Regions from separate parts of the Luteibacter rhizovicinus DSM 16549 genome, predicted to be linked through region 1. Evidence: predicted binding sites of a transcription regulator. Region 1 holds the regulator's gene; each other region holds the start of a gene.

Region 1 (6,446 bases):
CGGAAGCTTGCCGGCGAACTGATCCGAGATCACGTCAGCCTCGAAGTGCACGCCGTCGTCGCCGCGAACGTTCACCAGGGCACCGGGCAGGCCGGCTTCGATCAATGCCTGGATGCGTGCAGCGTCCATGGATTCTCCGTTGGAAGGGGGTCGCCAGGCCGAAGGGTTCCGAAACGGACCCTGAACCACCGTTCGATGGCGGCGACGATAAAATGAGAATATGTAATGGTAATGGAAATCCGGTGTCGCAGAAATGGACATCCCGGGTCAAACGCCCCAACCCGGACCCCCGAGGCCGCATGAATGCCCGCACCGCACCGCCTCTCGATCACCCGCTCGTGAACGCCGATATCGTCGTCCGTAGTGCGCGTACCGTGATCGTCACCGAGGCAGCGGCCATCCGTGCCCTGGAAGAGAAGGTCGACGCCTCCTTCGTGGCGGCCTGCCAGATGATCCTGGCCTGCAAGGGCCGCGTGGTCGTCTCCGGCATGGGCAAGAGCGGCCATATCGCACGCAAGATCGCCGCCACACTGGCGTCGACGGGTACGCCGTCGTTCTTCGTCCACCCGGGCGAGGCCAGCCATGGCGATCTCGGCATGATCCAGCCGGACGATATCCTGCTCGGAATCTCCTACTCCGGCGAGACCGACGAACTGCTCTTCATCCTTCCTGCGATCAAGCGCCAGGGCATTCGGCTGATCGCGATCACGGGCAACCCGAAGTCGTCACTGGCCCGGCAGGCCGACGTCAATATCGATGGCAGCGTGAGCTCCGAGGCCTGCCCGCACGGCCTGGCACCCACGGCCAGCACCACGGCCGCCCTGGTGATGGGCGATGCGCTCGCCGTCGCCCTGCTCGAGGCCCGTGGATTCACCTCCGACGATTTCGCACGCTCGCATCCGGCCGGCAGTCTCGGCCGCCGCCTGCTCCTGCACATCGCCGATGTCATGCACGCCGGGGACGACGTTCCTCGCGTCCGCCGCGATGCCACCCTCAGCGAAGCGCTCGTCGAGATGAGCCGCAAGCACCTGGGCATGACCGCCGTGGTCGATGACGACGGCGTCCTGCTGGGTGTGTTCACCGACGGCGACCTTCGCCGCTGTCTCGACGACCACGGCATCGACCTGCGCAGCGCTACCGTCGCCCAGCTGATGACCCGGGGGCCGAAGACCATCGGCTCCGACAAGCTCGCCGTGGAAGCGGCGCAGCTGATGGAAAAACACCAGATCAACGCGCTGCTGGTCACCGATGCCGACGGGCGTGTGGTCGGCGCACTGAATATCCACGACCTGCTCCGCGCCCGCGTCGTCTGACGCCCAGCCACCAGAAGCCCATGCCCTACACGCATTACACCGAGATTTCCGCCGATATCGCCGAGCGCGCTGCCCGAGTACGCGTGGTCGTTTTTGACGTGGACGGAACGCTCACCGACGGCCGCCTGTGGTACGCCGAAGACGGCCGCGAGACCAAGGTCTTCCACGTCCATGACGGGCTGGGCCTGAAGCGCCTGCAGGAAAACGGCGTCAAGGTCGCCATCATCACCGCCCGCATCAGCCACCCGGTGTCGCTGCGCGCGGAAGAGCTGGGCATCCAGCACGTCTACCAGGGCCAGAAAGACAAGCGGGCCTGCCTTACCGAGCTGCTGGATGCCCTGCGCCTGACGCCCGAGCAATCCGCCTTCGTCGGCGACGACCTGCCCGATCTGGCTGCCATGGGCATCGCCGGACTCGCCGTGGCGGTCGCCAACGCACACCCCTGGGTTGTCGAGCGCGCACACATCCGCACCCGCCTGTCCGGCGGTTACGGCGCCGCCCGCGAGGTGGCCGACCTGATCCTCGCCGCCCAGGGCAAGGCCGAAGCCGAGCGGGATCGCTGGCTGTGAACCTGATGCTCCTGTTCAAGGACCGCAGCGCCGCGGGCGTCGCCGGCGTGCTCGCCGTGCTGCTTGGTGCCAGCGTCCTGCTCTATTACTGGGTTGCCCCCGACAAGAAGGTCGACGATTTCGTCGGGCCGCCGCGCTCGGGCTACGTGCTTACCAACTTCAATCTCGACTCCTACAACGACTTCGGCCAGCCCGCCTTCAAGTTGATTGCGCCCCACCTGGAACGCCGCGAGGACGACGAGTCGCTGTACATCAACGCGCCCGACTTCGTCCTGCCGCCGACCAAGGACCTGACGGCGCCACCCTGGAAAGGTCATTCCGAATACGGCTGGGTGAACAAGGACGGCAGCCTGCTCAAGCTGCAGGGCAAGGTCCACATGGACCGCATCGCCTTCGAGCAGAACCCGCCGGCCAGCATCGACACCTCCGAGGTCACCGCGTGGCCGAAGGAGAACCGTCTGGAGACGGCGGAGGCGGCCCGGATCGTTCAGGGAGCCTCTACAATGGAAGGCGTTGGCATGCGCGCCAATCTCGATACCAAGCATTTGGAGCTCCTCGATGCAGTCCACACCGTCTACCCGCCTCGCAAGCGCTAAGGTCCTCCTTGCGGTGCTCGGCGTGGCATTCGCCACGAGCATGCCCGCCGTCGCCAAGCAGTCCGATCGCACGCAGCCAACCAACGTCACCTCGAAGTCGTTCGACGGCACCCAGCAGCAGGCGAACAGCACCCAGCCGGGCAAGGTGATCTGGACCGGCAACGTGCTGCTGACCCAGGGCACGCTGAAGATCACCGGCGACAAGGCGACCGGCTACCTCGACGCCGACAACCAGATCATCCGCGTCATCATCGACGGTAGCCCGGCCACGGTGCAGCAGCTGGACGACCAGGACCTGCTGATGCGGGGCCACGCCAGCAACATCGATTACAAGCCGGAAGACCCCGCCAACAGCGGCAACGGCATCGCCGTGCTCACCGGCAATGCGCATGTCGACAAGCAGACCGATGGCGCCGACAAGAGCAAGCTCAACCAGAGCGACGGCGACAAGATCACCTACAACACGACCAACAGCACCATGACGGGCGAGAGCAACGGCCCGCAGCCCGTGCACATGGTCTTCCAGCCGAAGAACCCGCCCCCGGGCGCGGCTCCGGCCGCACCCGCCACACCGCCGGCCGCCAAGCCGCCCCAGCCGAAGAAGCCCTGACCCGATGCTTTCAGCCCAAGGCCTGCAGAAGCGCTTTCGCGCCCGCCAGGTAGTCCGTGATTTCGCCTTCTCCATCCGGGAAGGTGAAGTCGTCGGGCTACTTGGCCCCAACGGCGCCGGCAAGACCACCTGTTTCTACATGGTGGTCGGCCTGATCCAGGCCGATGCCGGCTCGATCAAGCTCGACCAGCAGGACATCACCGGCCTGCCCATGCACGCCCGCGCCAAGCTCGGCATCGGCTACCTGCCACAGGAAGCCTCGGTGTTCCGCCGCCTCAGCGTGTCGGACAACATCCTGGCCGTGCTCGAACTGCGCGACAACATGACCAGCCGGCAGCGTGAAGAGGAGCTGGAAAGCCTGCTCGACGAGCTGAAAATCGCCCACATCGCGGAACAGAAGGGCATCAGCCTGTCCGGTGGCGAACGTCGGCGCGTGGAAATCGCCCGTGCGCTGGCCGCGCGCCCGCGCTACATGCTGCTGGACGAACCCTTCGCCGGCGTCGATCCGATTTCGGTCGGCGAGATCCAGCGCATCGTCCGCCACCTGAAGGAACGCGGCATCGGCGTGCTGATCACCGATCACAACGTCCGTGAGACGCTCGGCATCTGCGACCGCGCGTATATTCTCAATGACGGCGAAGTCCTGTCCCGGGGTACGCCCCAGCACATCCTCGCCGACGAGAAGGTGCGTGAGGTATACCTGGGCCGTGAATTCCGTATCTGACGTATTGCCTATTCGGCCGGTGGGCCTGGCTCACCGGAATGCTGGTTTGGAAAGGTCGCAAGGGGTTACGATGGATTCGACACCTCACGCATCCAAGGCATGAAACCCGGACTTCAGTTTCGCCTGCATCAGCAGCTCACGCTGACGCCCCAGCTGCAGCAGGCCATCCGCCTGCTTCAGTTGTCGCAGCTGGAGCTCGAGGCCGAGCTCCGCCAGATCGCGGAAAGCAACCCCCTGCTCGAGTTCGCCGAGGATGCCGAAGCGGAGGCCGAGTTGCCCGAAGAAGGCGACTACGACGGCCCCGACTTCCCGGCACGCGACGAACCACCCGCCAAGACCTCCAAGGCCGAGGAAGAGTCGACCGCGACCCCCTCGGAGGAGCTCGCTCCCGAGTGGGACGACGATCGCTTCCACGGCGAAGCCGGCGACTACGCCGGTGCGCCTTCGCGCTCCGGCAGCGGCGACGAGGACGGCTTCGAACCGCAGAACGCCGCTCCCGAAAGCCTCCAGCAACACCTCGAGTGGCAGCTCAACCTGTCCCAGTTCTCGCCGCGCGACCACGCCATCGCTACCGCGATCATCCACGCGCTGGACGAGGACGGTTATCTGCGTGACGGCGTCGAGGCCGTCGAAGCCGCCCTGCCGGCCGAGCTGCATGCCAGCGCCGAGGAGATCGAGCGCGTGCGCCAGCGCGTGCAGCGCTTCGACCCCACGGGCATCGCCAGCCTGGACCTGCGTGACTGCCTGCTCTGCCAGCTGTCGCAGTTCGCCCTGGATACGCCGCATCGCGACCTTGCCATCCGCGTGGTCACCGATGAGCTCGAGCTCCTGGCGCGCAACGACGCGGCCAAGATCGCCCGCAAGCTCAAGGCCGCCGAGGAAGACGTCGCCGCCGCGGCCGCCCTGATCCGCAGCCTCGATCCGCGCCCCGGCTCCGCCCTGGACGCCACGCCCGTGGAATACGTCGCCCCCGACGTCTACGCGCGCCGCGAAAACGGCCGCTGGCAGGTCAGCCTCAATCCCGATGCCCAGCCCCGGCTGGGCCTCAACCAGCACTACTGCAACCTCATCGCTCGCGCCCGCGGCGACGACGCCACCTGGATGAAGGGCCAGCTACAGGAAGCCCGCTGGCTGCTGAAGAGCCTGCAGTCGCGCGCCGAGACGCTGACCAAGGTGGCCGACGTGATCGTCCGCCGGCAAAGCGCCTTCCTCGACTACGGCCCGGAGGCGATGCATCCGCTGGTCCTGCGCGAGGTGGCGGAGGAGGTCGGCATGCACGAATCGACCATTTCCCGGGTCACTACGCGCAAGTACATGCACACGCCGCGCGGTACCTTCGAACTGAAGCACTTCTTCTCCAGTGGCGTGGCCACGGAGGACGGCGGCAGCGCCTCGGCCACCGCGATCCAGGCCATGCTCCGCAAGCTCATCACGGGCGAGGACGCGCGGCGCCCGCTGTCCGACCAGGCCCTGGCCGAGGAACTCCATCGACGCGGAATTCAGGTAGCCCGCCGTACGGTAGCCAAGTACCGGGAAGCCCTGCGCATCCCCAGCTCCAGCGAACGTGTCCGCGCCAGTTGAGGCGCGGGGAACCCTCACGGAGGTCCACGGTCACACCATTTCAGGCTTGAGGAACGGCACTCCGTCGTTCCGCACTCGTCGCCACCAAGGCGGCACCCTCAGCAAGAAGGAGGCGTCATGCAAATCCAGATCAGCGGCCAGCACATCCATCCCACCCCTGCCCTGCGCGAGCGCGTGGAACAGCAAATCAGCCGCTTCGAACGCCTTTTCGACAACATCACCGCCCTCGACGTGGTCCTTTCCGTCGACAAGAACGAGCACAAGGCCGGCGGCACGCTCCATTGTGCCGGCGTCCGTCTCCACGCCGACGGCGTGGCCAGCCTCGAAGATGAAAAGAAGCCCGATGCCCTGCACAAAGCCATCGACGCGATGATCGCCAAGCTTGCCGACCAGCTGAAGAAGCACAAGGAAAAGCTCAAGGATCACCACAACGCCGAGGGTCGCGACGCTCGCGTCGCCGCTCCCTGAACCCCCGTCCACGCTTGATGGCACAATAGCCCCAGCCGGCGCCCTCGCGCCGGCTTCGCCATTTCAAGGGATCCAGCGTGGACCGGCTGACCGCCAGACAACTCTTCGACGGAGTACACGAGCGCATGGCGCTGCGTTGGGCCGCAGGCATGCGCGGCGAATCGCGCGTGCTCGAACCCAACGCCAAGCAAAGTCGCCGGCCGTCCCTGGTCGGTTACCTGAACGTGATCTACCCGAACAAGGTGCAGATCATCGGCACCGAGGAACTCAACTTCCTCGACGGCCTGGAGCCGCGCCAGCGCTGGGAGGCGATCCACAAGATCGCCGCCTACCAGCCGGCGGCGCTCATCGTCACCAAGGATCAAGCGATTCCCTCGGATCTGCGCGAAGTCGCCGAGGAAACCGATACCCCGCTGTGGCAGAGCACCCGCCGCGGTCATGAGCTGCTCACCTACCTGCAATACCACCTGGCGCGCACGCTCGCGCCGAGGGTCACCCTGCACGGCGTGTTCCTCGAGGTGTTTTCGATCGGCGTGCTGATCACCGGTGAACCCGGTTCCGGCAAGAGCGAGCTGGCGCTGGAGC
Region 2 (6,446 bases), 2.1 Mb from region 1:
CACGCGCCGCATCGCCCTGGGAGGCGGCGTGGGCGAGGAGGCGGACGTGCTGGCTCCAGAGGAGGGTCATGATTTCGCTTTCGTCGGATGGTCGCTCCACTTAATCGGTCGGGAGCGTCAGGACTTGAGTCATGCAATCGGCGTGCCATGCGCACGCCTACAGAAACCAGCAGCGCCGCCGATACCGTTGGCGACACCTTCTGTAGATGCCTCGCACGTCATGGCCCGACCGCTGCTCGACACCGTGGACACCTTTACCCGCCTGGCGGGCCACAATCGCGTGGCCATGCTGCTGTTTCGCCTGGGCGACCGCCAGGCGTTCGGCATCAACGTCTTCAAGGTTCGCGAAGTGCTGCGCCGGCCGCGCCTGGAGCGGATGCCCAGCATGCACGCCCTGGTCTCGGGCAGTTTCGACTATCGCGGAAGCACTATCCCCGTCATCGACCTCGCCGCGGCGATGGGTTATCCGCCCTTGGCCAGCGTCGACAGTGCGCACCTGATCGTCACCGAGTTCAACCTCTCCGTGCAGGGCTTCCTGGTCTCGGACGTCGACCGCATCGTCCACGTGGACGGCGCCAACCTGACGGCGCCGTCGGCAGCGCTCGGCTACGGCGCGCGCGTCAACGCGGTGACCCGGCTGGATGGCGACCTGCTCGCCATCGTGGATGTCGAGCAGGTGCTGTCGTCGGTCTCGCCCCCTCTGGTGCAGCTCTCCGATCGTGTACAGCAGGCGGCGCACGTGCAGCAGGCGGGTAACCGCCGGATCCTGGTGATCGACGACTCGGCGGTCGCCCGCACCCAGTTGGTCGACCTGTTCCGCAAGATGGACCTGGAATGCGTGATCGCCAAGGATGGGCGCGAAGGCCTCGACAAGCTGCGCACGATGGCGATGGGTCCGGTCGATGAGCGGGTCGACCTGGTCGTTTCCGATATCGAGATGCCCCTGATGGACGGCTACGCGCTGACCACGGCCATCCGTGAGGATGCCCAGCTGCGCCATATGAAGGTGCTCCTGCACAGCTCGCTGAGTGGCGTCTTCAACGAGGCGATGGTGGCCCGCGTCGGCGCCGACAAGTTCATCGCCAAGTTCCAGCCGGACATCCTCGCCACCGCCGTGCTGGACCTGCTTCCGGCCTGATTTTCGGTACAAGCCAAGAGCAGGCGCAGGTTGAGGCGCAGAGCCTTCGGTGCCTACCCTCGCTGGGGGGCTTGAGGCAAAGAGCCTTCGGTGCCCACCCTCGCTGCTCAGACAGGTCCTCCGCGTTTCGTAAAGGAAGGCCGCTGCGCGGCCCATGTATCTATCTGGCCTACGGCCGCTCCACTTGTGCGGAACTCGCCTCGAGGGTGGGCACCGAAGACTCTTCCCATCCTTGAGGTGCGTGCGTGCCGAGCCGACGAAGCAACGCCGCTTTGGTTGCTGGCTGCCATCGCCAAACGGTCAACCCCAGCGCGACGGTCGCGATCGTCTTCGCGAGGGCAGCGCCACGGCGACGAAGCCGCTCACTGAGCGAGATGTCCGCACGAGCACGATTGCGGTGACGGCTGGCCTTGGCGGCCACATTCACCCCAACGGCTCGCCTTCCCGCTAACCGTATCGTCGTGAGAGACCTTGGTGTCCACCCTCGAGGCGAGTTCCGTACAAGTGCAGCGGCCGTAGGCCAGATAAGTACACGGCCGCGATAGCGGCCTTTCCGCTACGGAACGCGGAGGACCTGTCTGAGCAGCGAGGGTGGGCACCAAGGTCTCCCCGCGAGACGCCCAAGTGTAGGGAGTCACGGCGAAGCCGAGCCCCTGGCGTGAACGACGGCCAGCCGTCGCCAAAGTCGCGAGCCGAGGCGCCAGAATTCCGGCGCCTCGGCCGACAGCCTTCGCTCGATTCGCCCCAAAGGGCGTCAGAAAGCCCTTCCGCAAGCCCCGGTCGTGCGTGGCACGGCTCTTGCTCAACCCCTCGGGCCAAGCTCACGAGGGGGCCATGCCCATGATCGACAAACCGGATCCGCTATTAGGCGTCCACGCCCAGGCCCTCGGCCTGTGGCAGCGCCGTGCGGAAGTCATTTCGTCGAACCTGGCCAATGCCGATACGCCGGGCTTCCTCGCACGCGATCTCGATTTCCGTAAGGCGATGACCGCTGCCAGTGGAACCAGCGATGGCGCCGGACTGTCGATGACGGCGACCGAGGCAGGTCATATCGGCGGCAACCCGGCGTTCGCCGCGGCCGACGCCGACAAGCTCGCGTATCGCGTGGAAACCCAGCCCACGATGGACGGCAACACGGTCGATACCCAGGTCGAACAGGCCCAGTTCGCCGCCAACGCCATCCACTACCAGGCCTCGCTCAGCTTCATTACCGCGCAGATCCACGCCATGCGCATGGCCATCACAGGATCCAGCTCATGAGCCTGCTCAAGATCTTCGACGTCGCCGGTTCCGGCATGGCCGCCCAGTCGGCCCGACTCAACACCACGGCCAGCAACATGGCCAACGCCGACAGCCTGGCCAGCAGCGAAGCCGGCGCGTACCACGCCAAGCAGCCCTTGTTCTCGGCCGTGCAGCAGCAGGTCAACGGGCAGATGGAAAACGGCGGCGTGCGCACGCTCGGCATCACCGAGAGCCAGGCCCCGATCCAGGCGCGTTATGAGCCATCCAATCCGCTCGCCGACGCCAACGGCAATGTCTATTCAAGCAACGTCAACACGGTCGACGAGCTGGTCAACATGATCTCCGCGTCGCGCTCCTATCAGAACAACGTCGAAGTCATGAACAGCGCCAAGCAGCTCATGCAGAAGACGCTCGACCTCGGCAAGTAAGGAATCCTCATGGTAGACGCCGTCAGCGGTAACAGTTCCTCGTCTTCATCGTCATCGACCGGCCAGCTGCAGCAGCAGACGCTGAACCAGTCGGACTTCCTCAAGCTGATGGTCACCCAGATGACCAATCAGGATCCGACCAAGCCGATGGACTCCACCCAGATGGTGGCCCAGATGGCGCAGTTCTCGCAGGTGGCCGCCACGCAGGAGCTGCAGAGCTCCTTCGACTCACTGGCCTCCAACCTCACCGGTGACCAGTTCGTGCGCGCCGCCGCGCTCGTCGGCCAGGAAGTGCTGGTGCCGTCGACCGCTGGCAAGCTCGAGGACTCCTCGATGAATGGCGCCGTGAACGTGGGTACCTCGGGCACCTACGTCAACGTGCAGATTAAAGATACGGCGGGCAATGTCGTCCGCACGATCAGCCTTGGTCAGCCGGACGCGGGCCTCGCCCAGTTCAGCTGGGACGGCAAGTCCGACGACGGCACGCAGCTGCCCGACGGCGTTTACCAGATGTCCGCAACTTCCGGCGGCACGGCGATCGATACCTTCGCTCGCGGAAAGGTGGAAGGCGTCGGTGCCTCCGGTACCGACGGAACCTACGTGCAGGTAGCCGGCTACGGCGGCGCCCTGCTCAGTCAGATCGCGCAAATCCTGTAACTCCAGCAAGGAAAACCCACCATGCCATTCGATATCGCCCTAAGCGGCATCAACGCGGCGTCTTCCGACCTGGAAGTCACCGCGAACAACATTGCCAACGTCAACACCGTCGGCTTCAAGGGCTCGCGCGCCGAGTTCTCGCAGGTCTACTCGGCGGCCGGCAACAATCTTTCCGCCCAGGTCGCCGGCAGCGGCGTGCGCCTGACCAACATCGCCCAGCAGTTCAGCGACGGTGCCGCGACGCAGACCGGCAACTCCTACGACTTCGCCATCAGCGGCGCGGGTTTCTTCACCGTCCGCGACGGCTCGGGCTATTCGTATACCCGCGCCGGCAATTTCCATCCCGATGACAACGGCAACGTCGTCAATGCGACGGGTCAGAACGTACAGGTGTATCCGCCGACCGCCAACGGCGGTTTCGACATCAGCAGCCTGGCCGACCTGAAGCTGACCACGGGGTCGAGCCCCGCCAAGGCGTCGACCAACATCGGCCTGACCGCGAACCTGGCCGCCAGCGCCACGGCGCCGACCGGCGGTGCGTTCGATCCGACCAACGACAAGACCTACAACACGCTCTCCACGTTCCAGGCCTACGATTCCCTCGGCGCGTCGCACACGGTCAACGTGTACTACACGAAGGATGCGACCAATCCGAACACGTGGAGCGCCAACATGACGGTCGACGGTACCCAGGTCGGTACCGCTCAGCAGATGACCTTCAGCGCGGGCGGTGCGATCCTCACCCCTGCCGGCGGCAAGCTCAACTTCGGCGCGGTTTCGCCCAACCCGGGCGCGACGCCGCTGAACCTCAGCATCGACATGACCAAGGTCACCCAGTTCGGTGACAGCTCCTCGACCACCGCGGTGTCGAACGACGGCTACGCCGCCGGCACGTTCTCCAACATCGACGTGGCCAAGGACGGTACGGTCTCGGCGAAGTATTCCAACGGCGCGAGCGTGCCGCTCGGCCAACTCGCCATCGCCACGTTCGCCAACGACCAGGGCCTGCGTCAGCTCAACGACACCAACTGGGCGCCGTCGTCGGAATCGGGTCAGCCGATCCGCGGCACGGCCAATGCAGGCGGTCTCGGAACGATCCAGTCCGGTTCGCTCGAGGCGTCCAACACGGCCGACCTGACCGCGCAGCTGGTCAACATGATCAAGGCGCAGCGCAACTACCAGGCCAACGCCCAGGTCATCTCGACCGACAACACGCTGACCCAGACCATCATCAACATCCGCAACTAAGCGTGGCCGCGTGCGCGGCCTTCGGGTCGCGCACGCACGCTTCCGCCGTCGAACAGGGATTCCGCCATGGATCGTTCCGTATATGTCGCGATGACCGGCGCCACGCAGATCATGCGCGCGCAGGACGAAGTGGCACACAACCTCGCCAACGCCAATACCACCGGCTTCAAGGCGGAGTTGTCGGCGTTCCAGAGCCTGCCCGTGCAGGGCGACGGCATGCAGACGCGTATCAACGGCGTGGCCCAGGGCACCGGTTGGGATACCACCGCCGGCGCGCAGATGCAGACCGGTAACGATCTGGACGTCTCGGTGCAGGGCGACGGCTGGATCGCGGTTCAGGGCGCGGACGGCAACGAAGGTTATACCCGTGCGGGCAACCTGCGGATCAACGCCGACGGTTTGTTGACGGACGCGCGTGGCAACGCCGTCATGGGCGGCGGCGGTCCGATCACGATTCCCCAGGCTTCCAGCGTGAAGATCGGTTCCGACGGCACGATTTCCGTCGTTCCGCTCGGTGAGTCCCCGGCCACCATCGCCACGACCGACCGGATCAAGCTCGTCAACCCGGGCAACGACCAGCTGACCTACGGCAGCGACAGCCTCATGCACATGAAAGACGGCAGCACGCCCCAGGCGGACGCCAACGTGCGGGTAGCCTCTGGCGCGATCGAGTCGAGCAACGTCAACCCTTCCGACGTGCTGGTCAAGATGATTTCGCTGTCCCGCGAGTTCGAGATGCAGGTGCGTTCGATCAAGACCGCCGACGAAAACGCCCAGTCGGCATCGAAATTGCTACAGGTGGGTTAACCACCGCCACGCGACGCATTTCCGTCGCCGGCATGTAAAGCGCCCAAGCGCAGGAGTCAACGATGTTCTCGTCCCTCTGGATCGCCAAGACCGGCCTCGATGCGCAGCAGACGCGCATGGACGTCGTCTCGAACAACCTGGCCAATACGAACACCACGGGCTTCAAGCGGGCCCGCGCCGAGTTCGAGGATCTGACGTATCAGAACCGCGGTCAGGCCGGTGCACAGACGACCGAGCAGACCCAGTCGCCCACCGGCTTCATGATGGGCACCGGTGTCCGTGTGGTCGGTACCCAGAAGATGTTCGACCAGGGCGGCTCGCAGCAGACCGACAACCCGCTCGACGTACGCATCGACGGTCGTGGCTTCCTCCAGGTGACCCTGCCGGACGGCACCGTGGGCTATACGCGTGACGGCTCGCTCAAGCGCGACCAGGATGGCCAGATCACCACCAACGACGGTTACCCGCTCGAGCCGTCGATCACGATCCCGGCGAACGCCAGCACGGTGACCATCGGCAAGGACGGTACGGTGAGCGTCACCACCGCGGCCAACGCCGCGTCGCAGCAGGTCGGTACGATCCAGCTCGCCGACTTCGTCAACCCGGCCGGCCTGCAGCCGCGTGGTGACAACCTTTACCTGGAGACCGCGTCCAGCGGCGCTCCGCAGACGGGTACCGCCGGCCTCAACGGCTTGGGCACCCTCGACCAGAACGCCCTCGAAGCGTCGAACGTCAACGTCGTCGAGGAAATGGTGAACATGATCGAGACCCAGCGCGCCTACGAGATGAACTCGAAGGCGATCTCGACGGCCGATCAGATGCTTCAGTTCATATCCAACAAGACCTGAGACACGTCATGAATCGTTCCTTCGCCCGCATCCTGCTCGCCGCGCTGCCGCTCGCCGCCCTCACGGGTTGCGCGATCG
Region 3 (6,446 bases), 2.2 Mb from region 1:
CGATGCGGCGCAGAAGGAAGTCCTGGCCACGGCGCGGCGTCTCGCTGATGCGGGCCAGATCAATCTCGCCGGTGGCGGGGAAGAATTCGTCTGATGAGCCTTACCTCGATCCTCGCCCGCGAACGCGTCGACCAGTTCGAACGCTGGGAGTTGCCTGTCGTCGGTGGCCCGGATCCCCATGTTGCGCGTGCGGAAGTCGAGGACGAAGGCCCGCATCGGCCGACCGTTGCCGAGATCGAGGCGATCGAACGCCAGGCGCGCGAAGAAGGCTTCAATGGCGGACTCGCCGAGGGCCGTGCGATGGCCCGGCGCGAGCTTGCCGAGCAGGTGGCTCGTCTGGATGCCTTGTTCGCCGCGGTCGAGCGTCCGTTCGCCGAGCTGGATCATGATGTCGCCGGTGACCTCGCCGTGTTGGCGACCGTCATCGCCGAGCGCGTGCTGGGTTATGAAATCGCCACGCAGCCGGAAAAAATCCTCGACGTCGTCCGCCAGGCGGTCGATGCGCTGCCAGCGGCCTCGCGTCACCTCAAGATCCACCTCCATCCCGCCGATGCGGCGCTCGTTCGCGAGCATCGCGTCGGCGTCGACCATGAAGGCAGCGTCGTCGACGATGCCACTCTGGAGCGCGGCGACGTGCGCCTGGAGAGCGAGCAGTCACGACTCGATGCGCGCGTCCGCACGCGCCTGGCGGCGGTGATCGACAGCGTGCTCGAAGGGCAGGTCGATCCCTCGTGAGTGCCGATAGCCACACCGCCGCCCGCATCGCGCACTGGCGCGAATCGCTCGCCGCCCAGCGTGCGAACGCCGAGCGCGTGCGGCCGCTGCAGGCGGAGGGCAAGTTGCGCCGGGTCGTTGGCCTCACGCTCGAAGCCGTCGGCTGCGAGGCGCCCGTTGGCGCCCGTTGCATGGTCGCCGGTGCCGACGGCAGGCAGCTCGAAACCGAGGTGGTCGGCTTTTCCGATGGACGTCTGCTGCTGATGCCCACGGGTGAAATGCATGGCGTGCTGCCCAATGCGCGCGTGACGCCGGTGGCCGCCGTCTCCGGTGTCCCGGTGGGCGACTCGCTGCTGGGTCGTGTCATCGGTCCCGATGGCGCGCCGCTCGATGGCCTGGGCCCGCTGCTGGCCCGGGAACGCGCGCCCCTGCGCCGCGATCCGATCAATCCCATGATGCGTCGTCCGATCGACACGCCGCTCGATGTTGGCGTCCGGGCGATCAATTCGCTACTCACCGTCGGTCGTGGCCAGCGTATCGGTCTGTTCGCCGGCTCGGGCGTGGGTAAGTCCACGCTGATGGGCATGATGACCCGCTTTACCGACGCCGATGTCGTTGTGGTCGGCCTGATCGGTGAGCGCGGTCGTGAGGTCAAGGAATTCGTCGATCACACGCTGGGCGAAGAAGGGCGTCGCCGTGCCGTGGTCGTCGCCGCGCCGGCGGATGCGCCGCCGTTGAGCCGACTGCGTGGGGCGCAAGTCGCCACGGCAGTGGCCGAACATTTTCGTGACCAGGGCCTGCGCGTTCTCCTGCTGATGGACTCGCTCACACGCTATGCCCAGGCACAGCGCGAGATTGCACTGGCCATCGGCGAGCCGCCGGCCACCAAGGGCTACCCACCCTCCGTGTTCGCGATGCTTCCCGCGCTCGTCGAGCGCGCCGGCAACGACGCCGAGGGTCGAGGGTCCATCACGGCTTTCTACACCGTGCTTACCGAGGGTGACGACTACCGGCATGATCCGATCGCCGACGCCGCCCGCGCCATTCTCGACGGCCACATCGTGCTGTCGCGCGACCTTGCCGAGGCGGGGCACTACCCGGCCATCGATATCGAGGCATCGATCAGCCGCGTGATGCCGGCCGTGGTCAGCAAGGAACACATGCGCTCCGCCCAGCGGTTCCGCCAGGTCTATTCGGCCTACCGTCAGCAGCGCGACCTCATCGCGGTGGGCGCGTACCAGAAAGGCAGCGACCCGCGCACGGACGAAGCCATCGCACTCTACCCGCGGCTGTCGGCCTTCCTGCAGCAGGAAACCGACGAGCCGGTGAATCTCGCCGACGCCGAATCCGGCCTCGCTGACACGACGAAGGCCGGCTGATGCCCTCCCGTGCCGACCGCCTGCAACCCGTCGTCGATCTCGCCGAAGAGAAGGCCGAGGACGCGGTGCGTGTGCTCGCCACGCAGCAGCGTGCCCTGGCCGATGCCGAGCATCAACTCGTCGAGCTGCGCCGATACCGTAACGAATACGCCGAGATGCCCGACGGCATCGGCATCGCCGCCCTGCTCAATCGCCAGCAGTTCCTGCAGAAGATCGACATGGCCATCGTCCAGCAGCTGGGCGAGGTACAGCGTCGCGAGCAGGCGCTGGAGCACGCGCGTGGCTTGTGGACCGACGCACGGGGCCGCGCGAAGGCGCTGGACTCGGTGACCACGAAGTATCGCGAGCAGGAGCGCAAGTCGGACGATCGCCGCGAGCAGGCGCAGGCTGACGAACGCTCGCAATACCGCCGAAATCCCCGGAGCGAGGCATGACGCCTGCGTGCGTCCGCCGCCTCCCGAACGACCTCATCGAGTACTCCGCATGAACAACGCCACGCTTGCCCTCAATGTCGCCCGCCCGGTTACCCCCGCCGCATCGCCCGTCGCCGGCGCTGCCGCTTCGTCGGTTCCCGGCAAGGCGAATGACGACACGGCGTCGAACAAGCGCTTCGACGCGGCAATGGACGCGGCGCATGCCGATGCGCGCAAGACCAAGGACTCGTCGTCGGACCAGGGTTCGACAACGTCCAGCAGTTCGTCCGCGGCGAAGGATGCAGGCCCCGACAAGCCGACGTCGGCGCAGGCGTCTGATAAGAAGCCCGACGACGACACAACGAAGAAAGACGATACGACCGATGGCGACACATCGCTTGCCACCAGCGTGCTCGCTTTGATCGGCGTGCCGCCGAAGGTTGGCGAGCTGGCAGGAAAGGCCGTCGCTGTGGCGACGACGGCGGTCGGCAAGCTGGGCGATGCCCTGGGTGCGATGGCCGGTGCGGCTCCGACACCCGGTGCAGGCGCCGCAGCGAACACGACGGTTGCCGCGAAGGACGATGCGTCTACGGGCCTGCCTGCCATGGACGCCATGCCGGCAGCGGCACCCGTTGCGGCAGCTACCGCCTCGCCTTTCGCCAGCCTGCTCGCCGCCCAGGGTGGCGATCTGCCGGCGAGCAAGGACGATGCGCCGGCGATCGATCTGGCGAAGACCAGCCCCATGCCCCTGATGCACGCGCCGGCCATGAATGGCGTGGCCGCTCCCGCCGTGCAGGTCCAGGCCACGCAGGCCGCCACATCGCCGCAGTTCGGCCAGGAGCTGGGTGAGCAGATCGCGTGGATGGGCTCGGGCGACGTCAAGTCGGCACGCATCAAGCTGCATCCGGAAGAGCTCGGCAGCATGGATGTCCACGTGAGCATGGATGGCGGGAAGGTCAACGTGGCCATCCTCGCCCAGCACCCGGCAGCCGTGCATGCCGTGCAGCAGACGTTGTCGCAGCTCGACACCATGCTTGCCCACCACGGCTTGTCCCTGGGCGAGACCAATGTCGGCCAGCGCGATCCGGGACAGAATCCGGGGCAGGGCAATGGACCGGGCGGGCAGGGCGCGGCCATGGCCGACGACAAGGCAGCAACCGACGTGGTCGCGACCTCACGTGTTTCCCGCAGCCTGGTCGACGAGGTGGCGTGACGCCGTTCGGTGACGGGATGTCGGCAGGCGTCAAATTATCGCCTCGCTCACTGCCATCCCTGTCGCATCGAGAACCACGTCACAGCGCCATCTTTCCATCCGGGATACGGATGACGCAGATGGCACGTCGCTTGCAACAATACCCGTAAGCCCCACGGGCAAGACCATCTACGTATTCGCATTCCAGAGGTTCCACGCATGGCTGCAGCACCCAAAGATCCCGCCGAAGGCGCTCCCAAGAAAAAGGGCAAGGGCGGACTCGTGCTCATCGCCGCGCTGGTCGTGCTCGTTGCCGGCGGCGCGGGTGGCTACGTCCTGATGAAGGGCGGTCACGGCAAGGCGGGGGGCGACGCGGCGGAAATCGCCAAGTCCAAGCCGGCCGTTTATCTGCAGCTGGATCCGGCCTTCGTCGTTAACTTCCAGGACGACACCGCCCTACGTTTTCTGCAGGTCGGCGTCAACGTGATGTCCCACGACCCGGAAGCCATCGCCGCGGCCAAGGAAGCCGATCCGGAGATCCGTAACGCGCTGCTGATGCTGTTCTCCGCGCAGGACATCAAGTCGCTGTCCGACGTGAAGGGCAAGCAGAAGCTGCAGGCCGCCGCGCTGGGCGAAATCCAGCGCGTGCTCAAGGAAAAGATTGGCCGTCCCGGTGTGGACGCGGTCTATTTCACCAGCTTCATCATGCAGTGACGGGACGCTTCGGCCATGAGTGACATCCTTACCCAGGAAGAAATCGACGCCCTCCTGGCGGGCGTGGAAGGCGGTGCGGTCGAAACCGAGATCGAGCTTCCGCCGCCCGGTGGCATTCACGACTACGACTTCACCCAGCAGGACCGGATCGTCCGCGGACGCCTGCCGACCCTGGAAATGGTCAACGACCGTTTCGCCCGTTATTTCCGCGCCAACCTGTTCAACGTGTTGCGCAAGTCCTGCGAAGTCTCGGTGCTTGGTGTGAAGATGACCAAGTTCAACGAGTACGTACACTCGCTGGCCGTGCCGAGCAACCTCAACCTGATCCGCATCAAGCCGCTTCGCGGCACCGCGCTGATGGTGTTCGAGCCGCGCCTGGTGTTCACCGTCATCGACAATTTCTTCGGTGGCGATGGCCGCTATCACGCACGTATCGAAGGTCGGGACTTTACCCCGACCGAGAACCGCGTGATCCAGATCGTGCTGCAGGAAGCCTTCACGGCCATGGCCGAAGCCTGGGCGCCTGTACTGAAGATGCAGTTCGAGTTTCTCAACTCCGAGATCAATCCGCAGTTCGCGAACATCGTCAGCCCGACGGAGACGGTGGTCGTCTCGCGTTTCCATATCGAGCTCGACGGCGGCGGCGGCGAAGTGCACCTGACCCTGCCGTATTCGATGGTCGAGCCGATCCGCGAGTTGCTCGATGCCGGCGTGCAGAGTGACCGGGCCGAGCGCGACGAGCGCTGGATCCAGAACCTGCACGAGGAAATCCTCGATGCGGAAGTGGAGGTGACCTCCATGCTGGCCGAGGCGCGCCTGACCATCGGCGACTTCCTGCACCTGCGCAAGGGCGATGTCATTCCGATCAGCCTGCCGGAGTTCGCCACGATCTTCGCCGAGGACGTGCCGATCTTCCGTGGCCGCATGGCCAACTCCAACGGCAACAAGGCCATCCAGTTCGATTCGCTGATGCGCAAGCGCGGCGAGACCAAGGCCATGCCGATCACCACGACCGAGCCAATGCCTGAGCTGGTGTGACGTCAACTGACCGTCACCGCACGCAACTGCCGTCACGCGTCAGCTTTCCGACAAGTGACGGTTTCCGGTCGGCAAGGGTGAGCGGCGGTGCCCCGCCAACCACCTGAAAAAACACAAAAAATTCACCGTCATCCGGTCGCCGAATCCATGGCACGCCGTTTGCTTCAGGGGGTACATACCCCAGCAACGCGATCACCGGAACCGACATGAACGAACCGACCACGCTCGAAGAGATCGAAGGCGCCAACGAGGCGAGCCTGCACAAGTCGATGGGCCTGGGCGCCGAGGTCAACCTCGACGTCATCCTGGACGTGCCGGTCACGATGGCGATGGAGGTCGGTCGCACCAAGATCAGCATTCGCAACCTGCTGCAGCTGAACCAGGGCTCGGTGGTCGAGCTCGATCGCGCCGCGGGTGAGCCGCTCGACGTCTTCGTCAACGGCACCCTGGTCGCCCACGGCGAAGTCGTCGTGATCAACGAAAAGTTCGGTATCCGGCTGACCGACGTGATCAGTCCGGCCGAGCGCGTCCGCAAACTGCGGTGATCGACATGCGCCGTACCGTCGCCGCCCTCGCCGGTGGCTTCCTTTCCTGCGCCCTGATGGCGGCCCCTGTGGTCGCTCCGGTGGCCCCGTCGGTCGCCGCCCCGGCAGTGGATTCGGGCGCGGAGCTGGTCCGCGTGCTGATCAGCCTGCTCGGCGTCGTCGCACTCATTTTCTTCGTCGGTTGGCTTAGCCGCCGCGCGCAGGTCCGCGTGCGTCCCGGCGGCCGGAAGATTCGCGTCATCGAAACGATGCCGGTCGGTATCAAGGAAAAAGTCATGCTGCTCGAAGTCGGCGGCACGCAGCTGCTGGTCGGCGCCTCGCCCACCGGGGGTTTGCGCACGCTGCACGTCCTGGCCACGCCGGTGCAGGACGACGCTACCCCGGCGGCTAACGCGCCGACGATGCGTGGTTTTCGTGACGTGCTGAATCAATGGAAGCGGTCGTGATCGGG

The links. The regulator sigma-54, encoded in region 1, starts transcription at its own class of promoters, with help from an activator protein. The targets are predictions, from matches to a motif close to TGGCACGNGCNTTGC.
Region 2: a site for sigma-54 is predicted at 1,926-1,940, ahead of flgB (flagellar basal body rod protein FlgB). Genes of this name have one in related genera too.
Region 3: a site for sigma-54 is predicted at 3,840-3,854, ahead of BJI69_RS01970 (flagellar basal body-associated FliL family protein). Genes of this name have one in related genera too.

Annotation. Positions count from the first base shown of each region.
Region 1 covers NZ_CP017480.1:2,587,396-2,593,841, reverse strand. The annotation lists gene BJI69_RS11710 (BolA family protein) at 1-129, opposite strand, end outside; gene BJI69_RS11705 (KpsF/GutQ family sugar-phosphate isomerase) at 300-1,313, shown strand; gene BJI69_RS11700 (KdsC family phosphatase) at 1,334-1,882, shown strand; gene lptC (LPS export ABC transporter periplasmic protein LptC) at 1,888-2,478, shown strand; gene lptA (lipopolysaccharide transport periplasmic protein LptA) at 2,501-3,088, shown strand; gene lptB (LPS export ABC transporter ATP-binding protein) at 3,093-3,812, shown strand; gene BJI69_RS11680 (RNA polymerase factor sigma-54) at 3,912-5,393, shown strand; gene hpf (ribosome hibernation-promoting factor, HPF/YfiA family) at 5,511-5,861, shown strand; gene hprK (HPr(Ser) kinase/phosphatase) at 5,987-6,446, shown strand, end outside.
Region 2 covers NZ_CP017480.1:437,866-444,311, reverse strand. The annotation lists gene BJI69_RS22710 (methyl-accepting chemotaxis protein) at 1-70, opposite strand, end outside; gene BJI69_RS02095 (chemotaxis protein) at 221-1,138, shown strand; gene flgB (flagellar basal body rod protein FlgB) at 1,979-2,398, shown strand; gene flgC (flagellar basal body rod protein FlgC) at 2,395-2,808, shown strand; gene BJI69_RS02080 (flagellar hook assembly protein FlgD) at 2,818-3,465, shown strand; gene flgE (flagellar hook protein FlgE) at 3,487-4,713, shown strand; gene flgF (flagellar basal-body rod protein FlgF) at 4,780-5,520, shown strand; gene flgG (flagellar basal-body rod protein FlgG) at 5,583-6,368, shown strand; gene flgH (flagellar basal body L-ring protein FlgH) at 6,377-6,446, shown strand, end outside.
Region 3 covers NZ_CP017480.1:416,075-422,520, reverse strand. The annotation lists gene fliG (flagellar motor switch protein FliG) at 1-94, shown strand, start outside; gene BJI69_RS01990 (FliH/SctL family protein) at 94-735, shown strand; gene fliI (flagellar protein export ATPase FliI) at 732-2,093, shown strand; gene fliJ (flagellar export protein FliJ) at 2,093-2,527, shown strand; gene BJI69_RS01975 (flagellar hook-length control protein FliK) at 2,577-3,719, shown strand; gene BJI69_RS01970 (flagellar basal body-associated FliL family protein) at 3,918-4,412, shown strand; gene fliM (flagellar motor switch protein FliM) at 4,428-5,450, shown strand; gene fliN (flagellar motor switch protein FliN) at 5,720-5,995, shown strand; gene fliO (flagellar biosynthetic protein FliO) at 6,001-6,441, shown strand.